One region of the Streptomyces sp. NPDC045967 genome, then DNA from elsewhere that is predicted to be linked to it. Evidence: riboswitches for the same ligand, from Rfam matches in the RefSeq annotation. Region 1 holds a riboswitch; the other holds the start of a gene.

The links. Region 1 has a riboswitch for S-adenosylmethionine ahead of AC07FY_RS02680 (aminotransferase class V-fold PLP-dependent enzyme). Riboswitches for the same ligand answer to the same signal wherever they lie in the genome.
Region 2: another riboswitch for S-adenosylmethionine. It lies ahead of thrC (threonine synthase); the one in region 1 lies ahead of AC07FY_RS02680 (aminotransferase class V-fold PLP-dependent enzyme).

The regions. Positions count from the first base shown of each region.
Region 1 is NZ_JBWKLE010000001.1:542,521-553,230, reverse strand. Features, by position in the region: gene AC07FY_RS02680 (aminotransferase class V-fold PLP-dependent enzyme) at 1-1,132, opposite strand, end outside; SAM riboswitch class IV at 1,353-1,469, opposite strand; gene trpD (anthranilate phosphoribosyltransferase) at 1,549-2,613, opposite strand; gene qcrB (cytochrome bc1 complex cytochrome b subunit) at 2,767-4,398, opposite strand; gene qcrA (cytochrome bc1 complex Rieske iron-sulfur subunit) at 4,395-5,450, opposite strand; gene qcrC (cytochrome bc1 complex diheme cytochrome c subunit) at 5,447-6,256, opposite strand; gene ctaE (aa3-type cytochrome oxidase subunit III) at 6,333-6,953, opposite strand; gene AC07FY_RS02650 (hypothetical protein) at 7,153-7,557, shown strand; gene AC07FY_RS02645 (L,D-transpeptidase) at 7,659-8,903, opposite strand; gene AC07FY_RS02640 (cytochrome c oxidase subunit 4) at 9,021-9,419, opposite strand; gene ctaD (aa3-type cytochrome oxidase subunit I) at 9,416-10,710, opposite strand, start outside.
Region 2 is NZ_JBWKLE010000005.1:283,055-293,764, reverse strand. Features, by position in the region: gene AC07FY_RS14190 (alpha,alpha-trehalose-phosphate synthase (UDP-forming)) at 1-658, opposite strand, end outside; gene AC07FY_RS14185 (glucosyl-3-phosphoglycerate synthase) at 705-1,709, opposite strand; SAM riboswitch class I at 1,896-2,047, shown strand; gene thrC (threonine synthase) at 2,041-3,339, shown strand; gene AC07FY_RS14175 (MoaD/ThiS family protein) at 3,375-3,650, shown strand; gene AC07FY_RS14170 (cold-shock protein) at 4,042-4,248, shown strand; gene groL (chaperonin GroEL) at 4,561-6,183, shown strand; gene AC07FY_RS14160 (GNAT family N-acetyltransferase) at 6,349-6,774, opposite strand; gene AC07FY_RS14155 (phosphoribosylanthranilate isomerase) at 6,802-7,416, shown strand; gene AC07FY_RS14150 (LamG domain-containing protein) at 7,487-8,230, shown strand; gene AC07FY_RS14145 (protease inhibitor I9 family protein) at 8,268-8,633, opposite strand; gene AC07FY_RS14140 (S8 family peptidase) at 8,881-10,152, shown strand; gene AC07FY_RS14135 (hypothetical protein) at 10,267-10,401, opposite strand; gene AC07FY_RS14130 (PTS transporter subunit EIIC) at 10,584-10,710, opposite strand, start outside.

The DNA of each region.
Region 1 (10,710 bases):
CCGCGGCGAAGTGGGAGCTGTTCCAGCCGTCCACCACGAAGGAGATGACGCCGACGCGCGGGGCGTCGTCCCCGAAGAGGGACAGGACGCGGACCGCCGGAACCTCGGCCAGGCCCTCGCGGACCCGTCCGATCAGCCGGCGCTCGCGGGCGACCAGCGCGTCGAAGCCCGCCTCCGTCAGGGCGCGGCAGGCGGAGGCGATGGAGTAGACGCCGATGACGTTCGGGGAACCGGCCTCGTGGCGGGCGGCCGTGGTGTGCCACTCGACGTCCACGCCGCCGTCCCCGCGCCGGGCCACCTTCCGCGAGGCCCCGCCGCCCGCCAGGTACGGCTCGGCCTCCTGCAGCCAGTCCGCGCGGCCGGCGAGCACGCCCGAGCCGAAGGGGGCGTAGAGCTTGTGGCCGGAGAAGGCGACCCAGTCCACGTCCAGGTCACGGACCGAGACGGGGTGGTGCGGGGCGAGCTGCGCGGCGTCCAGGACGATCCGCGCGCCGTGGGCGTGCGCGGCCTCGGCCAGCTCCTTGACCGGCCACAGTTCACCGGTGACGTTGGAGGCACCGGTGACGCAGACCAGCGCCGGGCCTCGGCTCGAGGAGCCGGGCGACGGAGCGCGGTCGGCGAGCGCCCGCTCCAGCGTGGCGACGGCCTCGTCCGGGGTGCGGGGCGCGTCGAGGTAGGTGACCTGGGCGTCGGTCCACGGCAGCAGCGAGGCGTGGTGCTCGGTCTCGAAGACGAAGACCTGGCAGCCGGCCGGCAGGGCGGACGCGAGCAGGTTCAGGGAGTCGGTGGTGGACCGGGTGAAGACGACCTGGTCGGCGGGGCGGCAGCCCAGGAACTCGGCGACCGTGGCGCGGCTCTGCTCGAAGAGGTCGGTGGAGAGCTGCGAGAGGTATCCGGCGCCGCGGTGGACGCTGCCGTAGTACGGGGCGTACGCCGCCACGTCGTCCCAGACCCGCTGGAGGGCCGGGGCGCTGGCCGCGTAGTCGAGGGCCGCGTAGGTGACCTCACCGCCGGTGACGAGCGGGACGGTGACGTCCCGGCCGAGGACCGGCAGCGGTTCGGCACAGGCCGGTCCGTCGGTGGACGGGGCGGCGGGGACGGCGGTGGCGGCGGCGTTCAGGGAAGCGGACATGGCGGAATCTCCCGGCAGGCAGGGGTGAATGGCTTCGGTGTGCCCGTACGCGGCCGCGGCGCGACGCCGTGCGGCGCAGTACGGGAAGTCCTCGGGCCGGACGGGGGTACGCGGAAGCGACCCGCGGTCCGAGGGGGAAGAAGGGGCGTGAGTCGCCCTATCGCATTCGCTTGCTCACGGAAAAACGCTCCTCGAGAGACCAGGACCCCTGGTGTCGAGGGATCCGCGCTTGCCGTAGACCTCGCTGCCTACGGCCTGGTCATCACCCGGGGCACCCCGCCACGGAAGGAGGGTTGCCGGACAGCAAGCCGGGGCCTAAACGCTGTCACTCGTGACCTGGTCAGCATCCTGCCACAAGATCCCCCGCGCGCAAGACCCCGGTCCAGCATGCGGACCGGGGTCGTGGGCGGGAGCGCTCAGGCGTTGCTGGCCGCCACCCACCGCTCCAGGGCGGCGCGGGCCGCGCCCGAGTCGACCGACTCGGCCGCCCGGGCGATGCCCGCCCGGATCTGCTCCTCCAGCGTCCCGGTGCCTGGGTCCAGCGCCACCAGGGCCGCCGCGGAGTTCAGCAGGACCGCCTCGCGGACCGGTCCGCCCTCGCCGGCCAGCAGGCGACGGGCGACATCGGCGTTGTACGAGGCGTCCGCGCCGCGCAGCGCCGACACGTCGACCAGCGGGACGCCCACGTCGCGCGGGTCGAAGGACTGCTCGCGGACCTCGCCGTCGCGGACCCACCACACCCGCGAGGTGGCCGTCGTGGTCAGTTCGTCGAGCCCGTCGTCGCCGCGGAAGACGAGCGCGGAGGAGCCGCGTTCGGCGAGCACTCCGGCCACGATCGGGGCGACCCGGGGGTCGGCGACACCCGTGGCCTGCGCGCGGACCCGGGCCGGATTGGTCAGCGGGCCGAGGAAGTTGAAGGTGGTGCGGATGCCCAGCTCCTTGCGGGCCGCCGCGACGTGCCGCAGCGCCGGGTGGAACTTCACGGCGAAGCAGAAGGTGATGCCGGCCTCCTCCACGACCTCCGCCACCCGCGCGGGGGTGAGGTCCAGGTTGACGCCGAGCTTCTCCAGCACGTCCGAGGAGCCGCTCGCGGAGGACGCCGCCCGGTTGCCGTGCTTGACCACCTTGGCGCCCGTACCGGCCACGACGATCGCGGACATGGTGGAGATGTTCACCGTCTTGGCCCCGTCGCCGCCGGTGCCGACGATGTCCACCGTCCGGCCCGGCACCTCGATGAGGTTGGCGTGCCCGTACATGGCGCGGACCAGGCCGTTGATCTCGGCGACCGTCTCCCCCTTGGCCCGCAGCGCGACCACGAAGCCGGCGATCTGCGCGTCCGTGGCCTCGCCGCGCATGATCCGGTCCATGGCCCAGGCGGTGTCCTCGGCGCTCAGGTCCCGGCCGCTGAGCAGGGCGTCGAGCAGGCCCGGCCAGCCGCGGGCCGCCACGCTGTCGCCGCCTGCCGGGGTCGCAACGTTCATGGTCCGCTCCTGCTGGTCGTCGGGGGTTCCACGGCGAATGGGAAGGGCTTCAGCCTATCCAGCCCGCGAGACGGCGAAGAGCCCCGTCCAGACACTGGACGGGGCTCTCGCCGTGGCGACACCGGGGCCGGCCGTGACCGGCCCCGAGCGGGATCAGTGGTGGCCGTGGCCGCTCTGGATCTCCTTGTACTCCTCCACCGTGGGCTTCGGAATCTGGTTGTTCTCGGCGTAGAAGCCCTTGCTGAGCTTCGCGCGCAGCTTCTCGCCGAGCTTCACCTTGCGCTCGACGCCGTTCTCGTCGACCGTCGGGCCGACCTCGATCGGCTGGTACTGCGTGTACGAGGTGAGGGTGTGCAGCTTGTCCTGCGAGAGCGGCTCGTGGACCTCGACGAACTCACCGTGCGGCAGGCGCTTGATGATGCCGGTCTCGCGACCGTGCAGCACCTTGTCCCGGTCCCGGCGCTGGAGGCCGAGGCAGATCCGCTTGGTGACGATGAAGGCGAGGACCGGGACGACGAAGAAGCCGATCCGGACGAACCAGGTGATCGAGTTGATCGAGAGGTGGAAGTACTGCGCGAACATGTCGTTTCCACCGCCGATCAGCAGGACGATGTACTCCGCGATCCAGGCGACGCCGAAGGCCGTACGGGTCGGGACGTTGCGCGGGCGGTCCAGCAGGTGGTGCTCGCGCTTGTCACCGGTGACCCAGGACTCGATGAACGGCCAGACCGCGATCGCGCCCAGCACCAGCGGGAAGAGCACCAGCGGGATGAACACGCCCAGCACGAGCGTGTGGCCCCACATGTTGATCTCCCAGCCGGGCATGGCACGGATCAGGCCTTCCGGCATGCCCATGTACCAGTCGGGCTGCGCACCGGTGGACACGTGGTCCGGGCGGTACGGGCCGAGCGCCCAGATCGGGTTGATCGAGGCGATCGCCGCGACGGCCGCGATGACACCGAAGACCAGGAAGAAGAAGCCTCCGGCCTTGGCCATGTAGACCGGCAGCAGCGGCATGCCGACGACGTTGTTGTTCGTCTTGCCGGGGCCGGGGAACTGGGTGTGCTTGTGGTAGAAGACCAGGATCAGGTGGGCCACCAGCAGGCCCATCATGATGCCGGGCAGCAGCAGGATGTGCACCGAGTAGAACCGCGCGACGAAGTCGCCGCCCGGGAACTCCCCGCCGAACAGGAACATCGACAGGTAGGTGCCGACGACCGGGACGGACAGGATGGCGCCCTGCATGAAGCGGACACCGGTACCCGAGAGCAGGTCGTCCGGCAGCGAGTAACCGGTGAAACCGGTGAACATGCCGAGGACCAGCAGCAGGAAGCCGAAGATCCAGTTGACCTCGCGGGGCTTGCGGAACGCGCCCGTGAAGAACACGCGCATCATGTGCACGATCATCGCCGCGACGAAGATCAGCGCGGCCCAGTGGTGGATCTGACGGATGAGCAGACCACCGCGGACGTCGAAGCTGATGTCCAGGGTCGAGGCGAAGGCCTCGGACATCATGACGCCCTGCATGGGCACGTACGAGCCGTGGTATTCGACCTCGTTCATGCTCGGGTGGAAGAACAGCGTCAGGTACACACCCGTGAGGATGATGATGATGAAGCTGTAGAGGCAGATCTCACCCAGCATGAAGGACCAGTGGTCCGGGAAGATCTTGCGCATGTTGGCCTTGGCGAGGCCGTAGATGCCCAGGCGGCCGTCCGCCCAGTCCGCCACGCGCTCGCCGGCCGGCGCTTTGCGCGCCTTGGTGTCAGTGGTCGCAGTACTCATCCGCGCTCCCAGAATGCAGGGCCGACGGGCTCTTCGAAGTCGCCGAGCGCTTCGAGGAAGCCTTCGTCATTGACACCGATCCGCAGCTGCGGAAGCGCGTGACCGGCCGGGCCGAAGATGACACGGGCGCCGTCGGAGAGGTCGAAAGTGGACTGGTGGCACGGGCAGAGCACGTGGTGCGTCTGCTGCTCGTACAGGCTGATCGGGCAGCCGACGTGGGTGCAGATCTTGGAGTAGGCCACGATCCCGTCGTGGGACCACTCCAGCTCCCGCTTGTCCTTGATGTCGTCCGGCTGGATGCGGACGATCATCAGGGCGGCCTTGGCGATCTGGACCTGGAAGTCGTGCTGGTGCTCGTCCAGGCCCTCCGGCATGGCGAACGTCAGCGAACCGACGAGCACGTCCTCGGGACGCAGCGGCTCCATCGTGTTCTGGTTGATGAGCAGCTTGCCCTTGGCCCACAGGGTCTTGCGCAGCTTGTCCTCGGGCAGCGGGCCCAGGTCGCGCATGATCACGACGGCGGAGAGCGGCAGCATGGCCAGCGCACCCAGCAGGGTGTTGCGGATCAGCGGGCGGCGGGCGATGCCCGACTCGGACGCGCCGTCCCGGAAGTCCTGCATGACCTGCGCCTTGACCTCCGGCGGAGCGGCGATCTCGTGGCGCTCGGCGGCGACCTCGACGTCGGACATCAGGGTGCGGGCCCAGTGGACCGCGCCCGCGCCGATGCAGAACAGCGCCGTGCCCAGCGTCATGCCCAGGGCGAAGTTGAGCGCGCTCACCTTCCCGATCGGGAAGATGTACACGATCTTGTCGACCGGGAAGATCACGTAGGAGGCGATGAAGGCCACCGTGGCCAGCATCGACAGCGTGAACAGCATCGCGACGGTGCGCTCGGAACGCTTCGCGGCCCGCTCGTCGATGTCCTGGATGCGCGGCTTGTGTACCGGCAGGCCGGGGTCGGCGAACGGGTCGTCCGCGACGGCCACGGCACCGTGGTGCGCGTCGCCCTGCTCGCTCGGCAGGTGCTTCTCTTCGGGAATGTCTTGACTCATGACTTCTTGGCCTTAGCGGTGTGGGCCGCGACCCAGACGGCAACGGCGATCAGCGCACCCAGACCGAAGATCCAGCCGAACAGGCCCTCGGAAACGGGACCGAGGCCGCCGAGCTTGAGGCCACCGGGGTTGGTGGACTTCTCGCCGTTGACGTTCTCGAGGTACGCGATGATGTCCTTCTTCTGCTTCTCCGGCATGGTGCTGTCCGGGAAGGAGGGCATGTTCTGCGGGCCGGTCAGCATGGCCTCGTAGATGTGCTTGGGCGAGACGTCCTCAAGGTTGGGGGCGTACTTGCCGTTGGTCAGAGCGCCGCCCTCGCCGGTGAAGTTGTGGCACTGCGCGCAGTTGTTGCGGAACAGTTCGCCACCGTTGGCGACGTCGGCGCCCGCCGGGTCGTACTGCTTCTCGGTCGGCGTGATCGGACCGGCACCGAGGGAGGCGATGTACGCCGCCAGCTGGTCGATCTGCGCCTGCGAGTAGACGACGGGCTTCTTCGGCACCTGGACGCCGGGCTGCTGGGCGGGCATGCGGCCCGTGCTCACCTGGAAGTCGACGGCCGCGGAGCCGACGCCGACCAGGCTGGGGCCGTCAGTGGAACCCTGACCGCCGGTTCCGTGGCAGCTTGCGCAACCCACGGCGTAGAGCTTCTTGCCCTCCTCGATGGCGAGGGACTGGGCGGTTTCATCGGCCTGCGCCTTGCCCGCGGGCGCGAAGGCGGCGTACAGCCCCCCAGTGGCCGCCAGCGCGAGGAGTAGAACGACGACCGCCGCCAGCGGATGGCGTCGTCGTGCGGAGAGCTTTTTCACGGATTACCCCGGTGTCAGGATCTTCTGCGTCGGTGTGTCTGGATGGAGTGCCGGGTCGCGCCCGGTGACGTTTTCGCTACTTGATCAGGTAGATCGTCGCGAAGAGGCCGATCCAGACGACATCGACGAAGTGCCAGTAGTAGGACACGACGATGGCCGACGTGGCCTGTTCGTGGGTGAACCTCTTGGCCGCGTACGTCCGGCCGAGGACCAGCAGGAAGGCGATGAGACCGCCCGTCACGTGCAGACCGTGGAACCCGGTGGTCAGGTAGAAGACCGAGCCGTACGGACCGGACGAGAGGCTCATGCCTTCGTGCTTGACCAGCTCGGTGTACTCGAACACCTGGCCGCCAATGAAGATCGCACCCATGACGAACGTGATGATGAACCACGTCCGGAGCTTCTTCACGTCACCGCGCTCGGCGGCGAACACGCCGAGCTGGCAGGTGAGCGAGGAGAGCACCAGGATCGTCGTGTTCGTCGCCGAGAAGGGCAGGTTCAGGCTCGCGGCCTGTTCTGTCCAGTACTCGGCGCCCGTCACGGATCGCAGGGTGAAGTACATCGCGAAGAGGGCCGCGAAGAACATCAGCTCGGAACTCAACCAGATGATGGTTCCGACGCTGACGAGGTTCGGCCGGTTGACCGTCGGGTGCGCGTGCCCGGTATCTACTGTCGTTGCTGTCGCCACGACCGACATTATGTCGGTCGCTTATCCCGCCCTCACCCCGGGGGGTGCCGTTCGGAGTGTCCGGGGCGTGTGCAAGGCCCGAACGGCCCATCAGATGAGCCAATGAGCGTCTCGTGCGAGGGTGGTCGAAGCGATGTTGACGGCGCAGCGGGAGGAGTAGCATCCCGCGCAACATCAACGTGATTCACGTGACACGTGGAGGAACGAAATGCGGGCGACTGCGCGGGTTCTGGTCTACAGCGATGACGCGGGCACCCGGGAGCAGGTGCGGCTGGCGGCAGGGCGCAGGCCGGCCGCGGACCTGCCGCCGGTGGAGTTCCTGGAGTGCGCGACGCTGCCGGCGGTCCTGAGCGAGCTGGACGCGGGCGGCGTGGACCTGTGCGTCCTGGACGGCGAGGCCGTCCCGGCCGGGGGCATGGGCGTGTGCCGGCAGATCAAGGACGAGATCTTCCGGTGCCCGCCGGTGCTGCTGCTGATGGGGCGCCCCCAGGACGCCTGGCTGGCCACGTGGAGCCGAGCGGACGCCGCCGTCACCCTTCCGGTGGACCCGGTGGAGTTCCCGGCCGCCCTGGCGGCCCTGCTGCGCTCCCGGCTGTCCTCCTCGGCGGCCTGACCGCGCGTCGGCCGCCCGGCGGGGCGTCCGCGGGCCCACGGGGTTCCGCGGGCCCGCCGGCGGGCCGGGGCGGGGTCGGGGGGCGGGCCGGTGGGCCCGGGTCAGACGGTGGGCCGCAGACGGGCCTGGTCGACGGGGCTCCGGCCTTCCTCGGTGCCCTTGAGGAGGGCGCTGCCCTGGCGCCAGTCCTTCCAGTCCATGTTCCAGTCGCCGAAGCCGTTGCCGAAGATGTCCATGTCGTCGCCGATGCTGTTGATCACCTCGACGACATCGCCCTCGGTGATGTTCTCGTAGAACCAGGCGGCGTTGCCGGTGCTCATGCCGGTGCAGCCGTGGCTGACGTTCGCATAGCCGTGCGAGCCGACGGACCACGGCGCGGCGTGGACGTATTCACCACTCCAGGTGACGCGCGTGGCGTAGTAGACGGGCAGGTTGTAGTACTCGCTGCCGCCGATGCCGACGGTGTCCCCGCGCATCTGCACGTAGTACTGCTTGCCGAGCACGACCTTTTTGCCGTTGCGGGTGGAGAAGCCGGGCTTGCCGGTGGTGACCGGGATGGAGTTGACCACTTCCCCGTTGCGCTTGAAGGTCAACCAGTGGGACGCGGCGTCGGTGGTGACCTCGACGCGGTCGCCGATCTGCAGCTTCAGCGGCTTGGCCGCGGCCCCGTAGAGGCTGTCGTGGATCCTGACGCCCTCCAGGTTGCTCCGTACGGAGACCTCGCTGTGGGCGGGCCAGTACTCCTTGGGCCGGTAGTGGAGCTTCTTGTCGTCGACCCAGTGCCAGGCGCCCTCGACGCCGGCGGGGGCGTCGACGATCAGGCCCCGTTCGATGACGCCGCGGGCGGCCTTGTCCTTGACGGGCTCGCTGAGTTCGGCCGTGAGGGGCTGTCCGACGCCGTACTTGCCCTCCTCCGGCCCGAATTCGACCTTCAGGACGCCTTTGGCCGGGGTCGTCTCGAACGAGAGCGTGCGCTGCCCCGGGGCGCCGTCGGCGTTCTCGGTGCTGACCGTGACCGTGTAGCGGACGCCCGCGGCCATGGACACCGTGTTGTGCCAGCGGTCGCCCTTGGCGGACAGTTCGCCCGCCAGGCGGCGCCCGTGGGTGTCCACGACGGTGACGTCGGTGATCCGTGACTCGCCCCCCTTCGTCGTGATCTCGAGGGGCTTGCCCGGGTCGATCGGGCGGCTGCCGGCGGCCTGGTTGAAGGCGATGTGCCCACCCGCGTCGTACGGACGGGCTGACAGCGGGTTGTCGCCGGACCCGCATGCGGTGGCGCCGGCCCCGAGGGACGCGACCAGCAGGGAGCAGCTGAGTACCGTCCAAAGACGCGGTGAGTGCTTCATGGAGCCAACGCTATGAAGATATGACAATTACGGCGCGCGGGGTGACTGCAAATGAGGGGCCCGGACTCCTCCGAAGAGGTGTCCGGGCCCCTGGTGCACCGCGTGTCGCAGGTCTCGCTACTGGTTCTGGTTCTCACCGCGGTAGTACTCGTACACCCAGCCCCACAGGCCGATCATGATGATCGGGGCCGAGAAGTACATGAGCCACCAGCCGAAGATGACGCCCATGAACGCGAGCGCGCCACCGATGCCCAGCGAGAGCGGCTGCCAGCTGTGCGGGGCGAAGAAGCCCAGCTCGCCGGCCTCGTCGGCGACGTCGGCCTCCAGGTTGTCCTGGGCCATCTCGTCGACGCGCTTGGCCGTGAAGGCCAGGTAGTAGCCGATCATGACGCTCAGGCCGAAGGCCAGGAAGAGCGCGGTGGTGCCGACGGGCTCCTTCGACCACACGCCGTACACGACGGCCATGATCAGGATGAAGAAGGAGAGCCAGAGGAACATCTTGCCCTGGATCTTCACTTGCCGGCCTCCTTGCCGCTGGTGACGGCCTCACGCCCGGCGTGGTCCTCGAGGTGGTCGAGGGCCGCGATCTCCGGGTGGTGCAGGTCGAACGCCGGGGACTCGGAACGGATCCGCGGCAGGGTGAGGAAGTTGTGCCGCGGCGGCGGGCAGGAGGTCGCCCATTCGAGCGAACGGCCGTAGCCCCACGGGTCGTCGACGTCGATCTTCTTGCCGTACTTCGCCGTCTTCCAGACGTTGTACATGAAGGGCAGCATCGACATGCCGAGCAGGAACGAGCTGATCGTGGAGATCGTGTTCAGCGCGGTGAACCCGTCGGCGGCGAGGTAGTCCGCGTAACGGCGCGGCATGCCCTCGGCGCCCAGCCAGTGCTGCACCAGGAACGTGCCGTGGAAGCCGATGAACAGCGTCCAGAAGGTGATCTTGCCCAGGCGCTCGTCCAGCATCTTGCCCGTGAACTTCGGCCACCAGAAGTGGAAGCCGGCGAACATCGCGAAGACCACGGTGCCGAAGACGACGTAGTGGAAGTGCGCGACGACGAAGTACGAGTCGGAGACGTGGAAGTCCATCGGGGGCGAGGCCAGGATGACGCCGGTCAGGCCACCGAAGGTGAAGGTGACCAGGAAGCCGATCGTCCAGAGCATCGGGGTCTCGAAGGACAGCGAGCCCTTCCACATGGTGCCGATCCAGTTGAAGAACTTCACACCGGTCGGTACCGCGATCAGGAAGGTCATGAAGGAGAAGAACGGCAGCAGCACACCGCCGGTGACGTACATGTGGTGGGCCCACACGGTCACCGAGAGGCCGGCGATCGCGATCGTCGCGGCGATCAGGCCGATGTAGCCGAACATCGGCTTGCGCGAGAAGACCGGGATGATCTCGGAGACGATGCCGAAGAACGGCAACGCGATGATGTACACCTCCGGATGCCCGAAGAACCAGAAGAGGTGCTGCCACAGCAGCGCTCCGCCGTTCGCGGCGTCGAAGATGTGCGAGCCGAACTTGCGGTCGGCCTCCAGCGCGAAGAGCGCCGCGGCCAGCACCGGGAAGGCGAGCAGGACCAGGACACCGGTCAGCAGCACGTTCCAGGTGAAGATCGGCATGCGGAACATCGTCATGCCGGGAGCGCGCATGCAGATGATCGTGGTGATGAAGTTGACCGAGCCGAGGATCGTGCCGAAGCCCGAGAAGGCCAGACCCATGATCCACATGTCGGCGCCGATGCCCGGCGAGCGGACCGCGTCCGACAGCGGGGAGTAGGCGAACCAACCGAAGTCGGCGGCGCCGTTCG
Region 2 (10,710 bases), on a different contig from region 1:
CGTCGTCCAGGTGCGTGCCGCCCATGAAGGTGTGCGCCCACGCCCAGGTGTGGAAGCCCACCACGTCGGCGCCGAGCATCCCCCACAGCAGCTGCCGCCGCACGTCGTCGGGCAGCATCCGCAGGAACTCCTGGGACGCCCACGGCGTGTGCGTGAAGTGCGCGATCCGCAGGTCGGGCCGCAGCTCGCGCAGGGCCCCCGGGACCAGCGCCAGGTGGTAGTCCTGCACCAGGACGCGGGCGCCCTCGGCGGCCTCCTGCGCCAGAGCCCGCGCGAAGGCCTGGTTGTAGGCGGTGTACGACGCCCAGCGGCGGCGGAACTCCGCGTCGAAGACCGGCTCGCGGGGAACGTCGTACAGGTGGTGGTGGGTGAACCACAGCACCGAGTTCGCGATGCCGTTGTACGCGTCGTCGTAGGTCGTGGGATCGATGTCCAGCATCCGGACCCCGGGCTCGGAGACGCCCCGGCGGACCGCCTCCCGGTCGGCGTCCGACAGGGCGGCGCAGATCCACAGCGCCTCCGGCTGCCGGGCCAGGGCCGCGGACAGGCCGGAGACGAGGCCGCCCCCGCCGCGCCGGGAGCTGAGGGTGCCTTCCGCATCGAGGGAATAGGACAGCGGGCCGCGGTTCGCGGCGACGAGTACCTGAGATGAAGCCATGTCGCGAACCTAGCCCGGCCCGGCCCCGCGCAAACTCCCGAACCCGTCAGGCCGCCCGCCGCCGGGCGTACTCCGCGACGCCCAGCATCGGCGGCCGCTCCTCGGTGTCCACCGGGTGGGTGCGCGGCACGAAGCCGCCCGGCCCCCGCTCGAACTGCGTCAGCTCCGGCCGGACGCGGGGATACCCCCGGCGGTGGCCCAGGGAGTGCCCGCGCGCGAGCCGCAGCTCGGCGGTGCGGTAGATCGCGGCGGCCATCCGGCCCAGCGCCTGACCGTCCTGATGGCGGTGGAGCCGTACGCCCACGTCCACCTGGGCCAGCGCGTCCAGTCCGACCGTGTGCAGCGCGTCGACCAGCAGGCCCAGCTCGACCCCGTACCCGACGGGGAACGGCAGCCGCTCCAGCAGCGAGCGGCGCACCGCGTACTCCCCGCCCAGCGGCTGCACGAAGCCGGCCAGCAGCGGCCAGTGCAGGTTGAGCAGCGGGCGCGCGACGAGTTCGGTGACCCGGCCCCCCTGCTCCGGCGTGCCCCCCGGGGCGGCAGCGCCGGCTCCCGCGGCCAGCGGGCGGTCGTACATCGCCTTCACGAACTGCACGTCCGGCTCGGTCAGCAGCGGCCCGACGATGCCGGAGACGAAGGTGGCCGAGAAGTCCCGCAGGTCGGCGTCGACGAAGCAGACGACGTCCCCGGTGGTGGCCAGCAGGGAGCGCCACAGCACCTCGCCCTTGCCGGCCAGTGCGGGGATGCGCGGCAGGATGTCGTCCCGGTGCACCACGTGGGCGCCCGCCTTCGCCGCGACGTCCGCCGTAGCGTCACTGGAGCCCGAGTCGACCACGACCAGCTCGTCCACCAGCGGGACCGGCAGCCCCTCGATCAGATCGCGCCGGATCACCTCGACGATCGCGCCGACCGTCGCCTCCTCGTCGAGCGCCGGCAGCACCACGCTGACCGTGGTCCCAGCTGCCCGTTTGCGCTCCAGCAACTGGTCGAGCGGTCGGTCGGCGGCGGACCAGGAGCGGTCGGCCAGCCAGCGCTCCACCTCTTCCAGCACCCTGAGTACTCCCTGCAGCTTGGTCGGATTGACCGAAAAGTGATCCATCTCGCGGTTCGGACGCCTGTCTCAACGCCACGGACCTTCGGTTACAGTCTTGAACAACGCGCAGGACCGCCGCATGCCGGGGGCCCTTCGCGTACAAACGCACCGGCGCGCCACAGAGCGCGTGTGCCGGTGCCATACCGCTCATCCAGAGGGGCAGAGGGACACGGCCCGTTGAAGCCCCGGCAACCCTCCAGTCGGTTCTCGTGATGCGACACGCATCCTGCGGGGCCCCGGCTAGGGAAGGTGCCAATTCCGTCTCATGGCGAAGTGCGCCATGGGGAAGATGAGGAGAAAGGGCCTCGCCATCATGGCTGCACAGACTGTTCCCACCTCTGTCGATCTCGGACCCGCCACCGGACTTTCCTGTCGCGAGTGCGGTACCCGTTTCGAACTCGGCCCCCTCTTCGCGTGCGTCGAGTGCTTCGGACCCCTGGAAGTCGCCTACGACCTCCCCACGGGCGATCCGGCCGCCCTGCGCGCCGCGATCGAGGCCGGCCCGAACAACATCTGGCGCTACGCGCCGCTCCTGCCGGTCCCCGCGGACGTGGCGTCCAAGCCCAGTCTGAACCCCGGCTTCACCAAGCTCGTGGACGCGGCCAACCTCGCCAAGGAACTCGGCGTCACCGGCAAGCTCTACGTCAAGGACGACTCCGGCAACCCGACGCACTCCTTCAAGGACCGCGTCGTGGCCATCGCCGTCGAGGCGGCCCGCGCCTTCGGCTTCACCACCCTCTCCTGCTCCTCCACCGGCAACCTGGCCGGCGCCGTCGGCGCCGCGGCCGCCCGGGCCGGTTTCCGCTCCTGCGTGTTCATCCCGCACGACCTGGAGCAGGGCAAGGTCGTCATGGCCGGTGTCTACGGCGGCGAGCTCGTCGGCATCGAGGGCAACTACGACGACGTGAACCGCTTCTGCTCCGAGCTCATCGGCGACCCGCTGGGCGAGGGCTGGGGCTTCGTCAACGTCAACCTGCGCCCGTACTACGGCGAGGGCTCCAAGACCCTGGCGTACGAGATCTGCGAGCAGCTCGGCTGGCGGCTGCCCGACCAGATCGTCATCCCGATCGCGTCCGGCTCGCAGCTCACGAAGATCGACAAGGGTCTGCAGGAGCTGATCAGGCTGGGCCTGGTCGAGGACAGGCCGTACAAGATCTTCGGCGCCCAGGCCGAGGGCTGCTCCCCGGTGTCGACCGCCTTCAAGGCCGGTCACGACGTGGTCCGCCCCCAGAAGCCGAACACCATCGCCAAGTCCCTGGCGATCGGCAACCCGGCGGACGGCCCGTACGTCCTGGACATCGCACGGCGCACCGGCGGCTTCGTCGAGGACGTCACCGACGAGCAGGTCGTCGAGGCCATCAAGATCCTCGCCCAGACCGAGGGCATCTTCGCCGAGACCGCGGGCGGCGTGACCGTCGGCGTGACGAAGAAGCTGATCGAGAACGGGCAGCTGGACCCCGCCCTGACCACCGTCATCCTGAACACCGGTGACGGCCTGAAGACCCTGGAGGCGGTGGCCGCGGACAGCGGCCAGACCGCCACCATCCGCCCGAGCCTGGACGCGTTCCGCGCCGCCGGCCTGGCCTGACCCTCCCCTGATACTCCCGGAAAGGCAGTAGCGCCATGAGCGTCATCGTCCGCATCCCCACCATCCTGCGCACCTACACCGGCGGTCAGGCCGAGGTCCCGGCCGAGGGCGCCACCCTCGCCGAGGTCATCGAGTCCCTGGAGAAGAGCCACCCGGGCATCGCCGCGCGCGTCCTGGACGACCAGGGCAAGCTCCGCCGGTTCGTCAACGTCTACGTGAACGACGACGACGTGCGCTTCGAGGGCGGGCTGCAGGCGGCGACGCCGGACGGCGCGGGCGTCTCGATCATTCCCGCGGTCGCCGGGGGCTGACCGTTCGGGCGCCGGAAACCGTAATTACCCCCTCCGTTAATAAGCGGAGGGGGTAATTCTGTTTGATTGGGCGCGGTAGGGTTGGGGAAGTCCCCTCCGCCGGTCTTGCCACCCGCATATGAACCGGTCGCGCCAGGGTCGACATCGGGTCAATGTGCAAGTGCGCTATGGGCTATTGGCGAGCTATGCCGGGCCCGAGTTGCCCGGGAATCTGCCGGATTTTCAGTCTTTTTCGATATTTCCCCGTGTCCAGAATTCTCGTCGGATTGACCTGTTGCAGACAGCACCGGCGCGGATACATTCAGCCTCGGTCGACGCGTTCCGACGCAAGTGATGACCCGGGATCGCGAAGTGCGTTCCTGCGCAAGGGCCAGTAATAGGGGAGTTAGGCATGGCTCAGGGCACCGTCAAGTGGTTCAACGCGGAGAAGGGCTACGGCTTCATCGCGGTCGACGGTGGTGCGGATGTGTTCGTCCACTACAGCGCCATCCAGATGGACGGGTACCGCACCCTTGAAGAGGGTCAGCGGGTCGAGTTCGAGATCTCGCAGGGCCAGAAGGGTCCGCAGGCGGACATGGTCAAGCTCGCACTCGGCTAGTACTGGCGCGATCGACCGCCCACGCGTACAGAGGGGCCCACATCCCGGAGACGGGATGTGGGCCCCTCGCGCGTGGGGGTGTGTCCACACGTGTTCACCGGGGTGTTCGTCCAAGCCGCTTGCACTCGCGGGGGTCGAGTGCTAATCATTGGCGTTAGCACTCTCCAGGTGAGAGTGCTACTGAAACGAGGACCGGGTCGGTGAGGCCCGCGGGGTTCGGCGGGAAGGAACCGCCGAACACGCAGGCCGTCCGTCGCGGGCGCGGGCGCGGTCCTGGGAGCAATCCACCGCTGTCCGGGAGGACCACTTCAGATGGCCAAGATCATTGCGTTCGACGAGGAGGCCCGGCGCGGTCTCGAGCGTGGGATGAACCAGCTCGCCGACGCCGTCAAGGTCACCCTTGGCCCCAAGGGTCGCAACGTCGTCCTTGAGAAGAAGTGGGGCGCCCCCACGATCACCAACGATGGTGTCTCCATCGCCAAGGAGATCGAGCTCGAGGACCCGTACGAGAAGATCGGCGCCGAGCTGGTCAAGGAAGTCGCCAAGAAGACGGACGACGTCGCCGGCGACGGTACGACCACCGCGACCGTGCTCGCCCAGGCGCTCGTCCGCGAGGGCCTGCGCAACGTGGCGGCCGGCGCCAACCCGATGGCCCTCAAGCGTGGTATCGAGAAGGCCGTCGAGGCCGTCTCCGCCGCCCTGCTCGCCCAGGCCAAGGATGTCGAGACCAAGGAGCAGATCGCTTCCACGGCCTCCATCTCCGCCGCCGACACCCAGATCGGCGAGCTCATCGCCGAGGCCATGGACAAGGTCGGCAAGGAAGGCGTCATCACCGTCGAGGAGTCCCAGACCTTCGGTCTGGAGCTCGAGCTCACCGAAGGCATGCGCTTCGACAAGGGCTACATCTCGGCGTACTTCGCCACCGACATGGAGCGTATGGAGTCGTCCCTCGACGACCCGTACATCCTGATCGTCAACTCCAAGATCGGCTCGGTCAAGGACCTGCTGCCGCTCCTGGAGAAGGTCATGCAGTCCGGCAAGCCGCTGCTGATCATCGCCGAGGACGTCGAGGGCGAGGCCCTGTCGACCCTGGTCGTCAACAAGATCCGCGGCACCTTCAAGTCCGTCGCCGTCAAGGCCCCGGGCTTCGGCGACCGCCGCAAGGCCATGCTCGGCGACATCGCCATCCTCACCGGTGGCACGGTCATCTCCGAGGAGGTCGGCCTCAAGCTCGAGAACGCCGGTCTCGACCTGCTCGGCCGCGCCCGCAAGGTCGTCATCACCAAGGACGAGACCACCATCGTCGACGGTGCCGGTGACAGCGACCAGGTCCAGGGCCGCGTCAACCAGATCCGCGCCGAGATCGAGAACTCCGACTCGGACTACGACCGCGAGAAGCTCCAGGAGCGCCTCGCGAAGCTGGCCGGCGGCGTGGCCGTCATCAAGGCCGGCGCCGCGACCGAGGTCGAGCTCAAGGAGCGCAAGCACCGCATCGAGGACGCCGTTCGCAACGCGAAGGCGGCCGTCGAGGAGGGCATCGTCGCCGGTGGTGGCGTGGCCCTGCTCCAGGCCTCCTCGGTCTTCGAGAAGCTCGACCTGCAGGGTGACGAGGCGACCGGCGCCAACGCCGTGAAGCTCGCCCTGGAGGCTCCGCTCAAGCAGATCGCCGTCAACGGCGGTCTCGAGGGTGGCGTCGTCGTGGAGAAGGTCCGCAACCTCACCGTGGGCTGGGGCCTCAACGCCGCGACCGGCGAGTACGTGGACATGATCGCCGAGGGCATCATCGACCCGGCGAAGGTCACGCGCTCCGCGCTGCAGAACGCCGCGTCGATCGCCGCGCTGTTCCTCACCACGGAGGCCGTCATCGCCGACAAGCCCGAGAAGGCCGGTGCCCCCGCGGGCGGCGGCATGCCGGGTGGTGACATGGACTTCTGATCGGCCCCGGCTGATCGGCTGTTCTCGAACGAGGGCGGCACCCCCCGCGGGGGGTGCCGCCCTCGGGCGTTGTGCGGCGCGCGGCGGCGGGGGCCGCGTCCGGCGGGAGGCCGCCGGTCCGGCGGGGCGGCGCTCCGGCCCGCGGGCGGCGGCGCTCCGGCCGGCTCAGAGCTGCTTGAGGAAGTACACGTCCTCGTGCCCGCCCGGGAAGCCCGGCACCCGGGCCGTCTCCACATAGCCGTGCCGGGCGTAGAAGGCGGGCGCCTGGAAGGTGAAGGAGGAGACGAGGACGCTCACGCAGCCCCGGCGGCGCGCCTCCGCCTCCGCCGCGGCCAGCAGCCTGCCGCCCCAGCCGCCGCCCCGGCTGTCCTCCCGCACCCAGGTCATCTCTATGCCCGCCCGGTCGCCCCAGCTCCAGCCGCTGAGCCCGGCGACGAGCGAGCCGTCGGCGTCCGTGATCCGCACGGTGAACTCGGACTGCTCGTGCCCCGTGGTCGCCGCCTGGTTGAAGGCGTCCAGTTCCTTGCTCAGCCGCTCGTCGAGTCCGGCATCCGGACCACCCGTGCTGATCTGCACTCCCTTGTCGTTCATCCGCTCATTCTGAGGTTGACTACAGACATGACGGAACCCTTCATCAAGATCTGCGGCCTGCGGACCGCGCACGACGTCGACGCGGCCGTCCGCGCCGGCGCGCACGCCGTCGGGTTCGTCTTCGCCCCCGGCAGCCCCCGCACCGTCGACGCCGCCACCGCCCGCGCGCTCGCCGCCCGGGTCCCGGACGGGGTGCTCACCGTCGGGGTGTACCGGGGGCAGTCGATCGAGGAGGTCCGGCGGCTCACCGAGGACAGCGGTGTGCGCGCCGTGCAACTCCACGGGGACGAGGGCCCCGAGTACTACGCGGCGCTGCGCGCCCCCGGCCGGACGCTGCTGCGGGCGACCGCCGGGCAGGTGGCGCGCTGCGGAGAGCTCGGTGAGGACCTGCTGCTGCTCGACGCCCCCGACCCCGGCTCCGGCACGCCGTGGAACTGGGGCTCCGCGCAGTTCACCGCGCCCGAGGGGCGCTGGCTGCTCGCGGGCGGCCTCACCCCCGCCAACGTCCGGGCGGCCGTCGAGACCACCGGCGCGTGGGGCGTGGACGTCTCCAGCGGGGTGGAGCGGGAGCGCGGGGTCAAGTCCCCGGAGTTGATCCGCGCCTTCGTCGAAGCTGCGCTCGGGGCGGCCGCCACGCGCTGAGCGTGTTCGTATGATTACTCTCAGCGAGAACGCGGGAGTGGGGCCAGGCCGGGGCGGGAAGAACATTCCCATGGTCACGGACACGCTCGCATGGCTACGGCGCCTGGCGCGCCGCGTCACCCCGGGCGGTGGGGACGGCCGCGGACCGCTGCTGCCCTCGCCCCGGCGCACTCCCGTCTTCACCGCCGACTTCTCCTCCACCACCCAATGGGTCGCGGGCCGCTCCTGGGCCTATCCCGACGGCGGCCCCACCAACCCGGGCGACAACAAGCTCGACCACCTCGTCGCCGACCCCGACTACAGCCGCGGCGGCGTCTTCCGGGCGACGCCCCGCCCCGACGGCAACTGGGACACCGGTCTGCTCACCACCGAGGGCAGCGAAGAGGGCTTCGCGCTGCGCACCGGCGACGTGCTGGAGGCGCGGGTGCGGCTGCCCGTGGAGGTGGGCGCCTGGCCCGCGATCTGGACCTGGCGGGACGGCGACCAGGAGATCGACGTCTTCGAGTACCACCCCGACAACCCGGACCTGCTGGAACTCTCCAACCACGTCCGCCAGGCCCACCGCTACCACCGGGACCCGTCGGTGCGGCCCGGGGCCTGGGTCGACCTCAAGGTCGAGTTCGGCAGGAATTCGGTCGTCTGGTGGGTCAACGGCGCCCGCGTGTTCGCCGACCGCAAGGGGGTGGGCCGGTCCTGGTGGGCCTACCTCATCGTGAACCTCTCGGTCTCGGCCGGCCGCTACCACCCGGCGCCCGGCCCGGAGGTGACGGAAATGTCGTACGAGGTCTCGCGGTTGCGGGTGTACCGGACGTAGGGCACGTCCTCCGGGGCGCGCCGGGGAACGGCCGGCGTCAGCGGGCGCCGCCGGAGGAGGCGGCCCCGTCCTCCTGGACCGACTCCACCGGGGCGGCCGCCCGCAGCGCCTCGACCTGCTCGGGCGAGAGCCGGGCGGCGAAGCCGTTCAGCGCGTGCCGGTAGACGTGCAGCGGGGTGACGCCGTGGGCCTCGGCGACGGCGGCCGGGTCGAGACCGGGGTGCACGGTGACGATGTAGGAGGGGTCGTCGGCGGTGGCGGTGGTGGCGGCGTCCCGGGACGCGGTGACGGCGGCGGCTCCCGTCGCGGGGGCGGTGGCCGCCGTGGCGGGCAGGCCGACGGCGGCGGACAGGACGGCGAGGGCGGCGGCGAGGGGCAGGGCCCGGCTCAGGCGGTTGTGCATGGGGGGAGGGCATCACGGCCGGCGGGCCCGGTCAACGACGTCCGGGGGTGTGGCGGGGGCACCGGGGGGCGCGGCGGCCCTGCGCCCCCGAGGTGGGTGGGGGCCGTACGGATGAGGGGCGGTTCAAGCAGGTCCGAGGCGGCGCCGACGTGGCACCGATGGAACCGGGAGCCGCCCCGCCGGAGCACACGGCACGGTGGAGCGGCGCCCTCCGTGCCGGACCGTCCACCCCTCAGGAGTCCCTTCCATGCGCCTGATCGTCCGTATGGCCACCGCCGCCCTCATCACCCTCGCGCCGGTCGCGGCCGGGACGGCGTCCGCTGCCGCGCCCGAGCCGACGCCCGTTCCCACGCCCGTTGCGACACCCGTGCCGAGGCCCGTTGCGACGCCCGTGCCGCTGCGGACGTCCGCCAGCGCCGTCGCCGGGGAGTACATCGTGACCGTCGGCAAGGCCGTGGACGCGGCCGCGCTGGCAAAGCGGCTGGAGCTGGAGCCGAAGCACGTCTACGGGTCCGCCCTCAACGGGTTCGCGGCGGCCCTCACCCGGCCCCAGCTGGACATCGTCCGGGCCAGCCCCGGGGTGACGGCGGTCGAGGAGAACACGCGGGTGGCCTCCGGCCCGACGCCCGTCGCCGGTGGCGCGGGGGCGGGCGCGGGCGCCGGCGCGCCTACGCGCACGAGCCGGGCGCCGTCCTCGTCCTGGGGCCTGGACCGGATCGACCAGCGGACGTCGCCGCTGGACGGCGACTACACCGTCGACGGCACCGGCGCCGGGGTGAGCGTCTACGTCCTCGACACCGGCATCGACTTCGCCCACACCGAGTTCGGCGGCCGCGCGAAGCCCGGCTACGACGCCATGCCGGACGCCGCGACCCAGCAGGGCCAGGACTGCAACGGCCACGGCACGCACGTCGCGGGCACGATCGCCGGTTCCACGTACGGCGTCGCGCGCAAGGCGAGCCTGGTCGGGGTGCGCGTGCTCGGCTGCGACGGCACGGGCTCCTACGCCGGGCTGCTCGCGGGCCTGGACTGGGTGGCCGCGAACGCCCGGCAGCCGGCCGTCCTGAACGCCTCCCTGGGCGGCCCCCGCTCCGAGGTCCTCAACGACGCGGTCGACGCCCTCGCCGACGCGGGCGTCCTGCCCGTCGTCGCGGCGGGCAACGCGGCGCAGGACGCCTGCGAGGTCTCGCCCGCCTCGGCGGGCGGCGCGCTCACCGTGGCGGCGAGCAACCGCTGGGACGAGGAGACGAGCTTCTCCAACTACGGCGGCTGCGTCGGCCTGTTCGCCCCCGGTCAGGAGATCGCCTCCGCGCGGCTGGGCGGCGGCAGCACGGCCCTCAGCGGCACGTCGATGGCCGCGCCGCACGTCACCGGTGTCGTCGCGCTGTACAAGGAGGCGCACCCGGGCGAGCTCCCGGCGGACATCGCCGCCTTCCTGGCCGAGAAGTCCACGAAGGACGTCCTGACGTCGGTCAGCAAGGGCACACCGAACCGCCTGCTGTTCACCGCCGGCCTCTGACCCGGCCGGTGGCCGCGCTCGGCGGTGGCGCGATTGACCCGGTCCCCTTCCCGCGGACGGCGGCTGCCGGGCGCGGACGCGTCCGAGGGCCGCGTCTTCAGGCGGCGAAGTCCTTCAACGCTTCGGTGTCGAGGGTGATGCCGACTTTCCCTGGACGAACTCGAGGGTGACTGTCTCGGGAGCCGCCCGGGCGATCTGCTCGAATTCCTCGACGTCCATCTGGGGGTGCTCGGCGAAGCTGGGGGTCATGGTGTCGCCTCCTCGACACCATGGTGCCCCGTGGGCCCGGCGGCGGATCGCGTGAAGCGTCATGCACGGCTCCGATCGGTGCGGCTGCCGGCACACGCTGGAGGCATATGCGGCGCCGCATCCGCCGATCGCGTCGGGATGACCCGATCGTGTGCCCGGCGCGCATGCCCGGCCCGCCCCCGTCAGGTCAGGGCCGGTTCCTTGGTGGGGGGTGGGGTGGTGGTCGGGGTCGGATCGTTGTTCAGGTCGGTCAGCATCTGGCGGGTGAAGCCGAAGAAGTACGTGGCGAGGAAGCCCACCAGGTAGCCC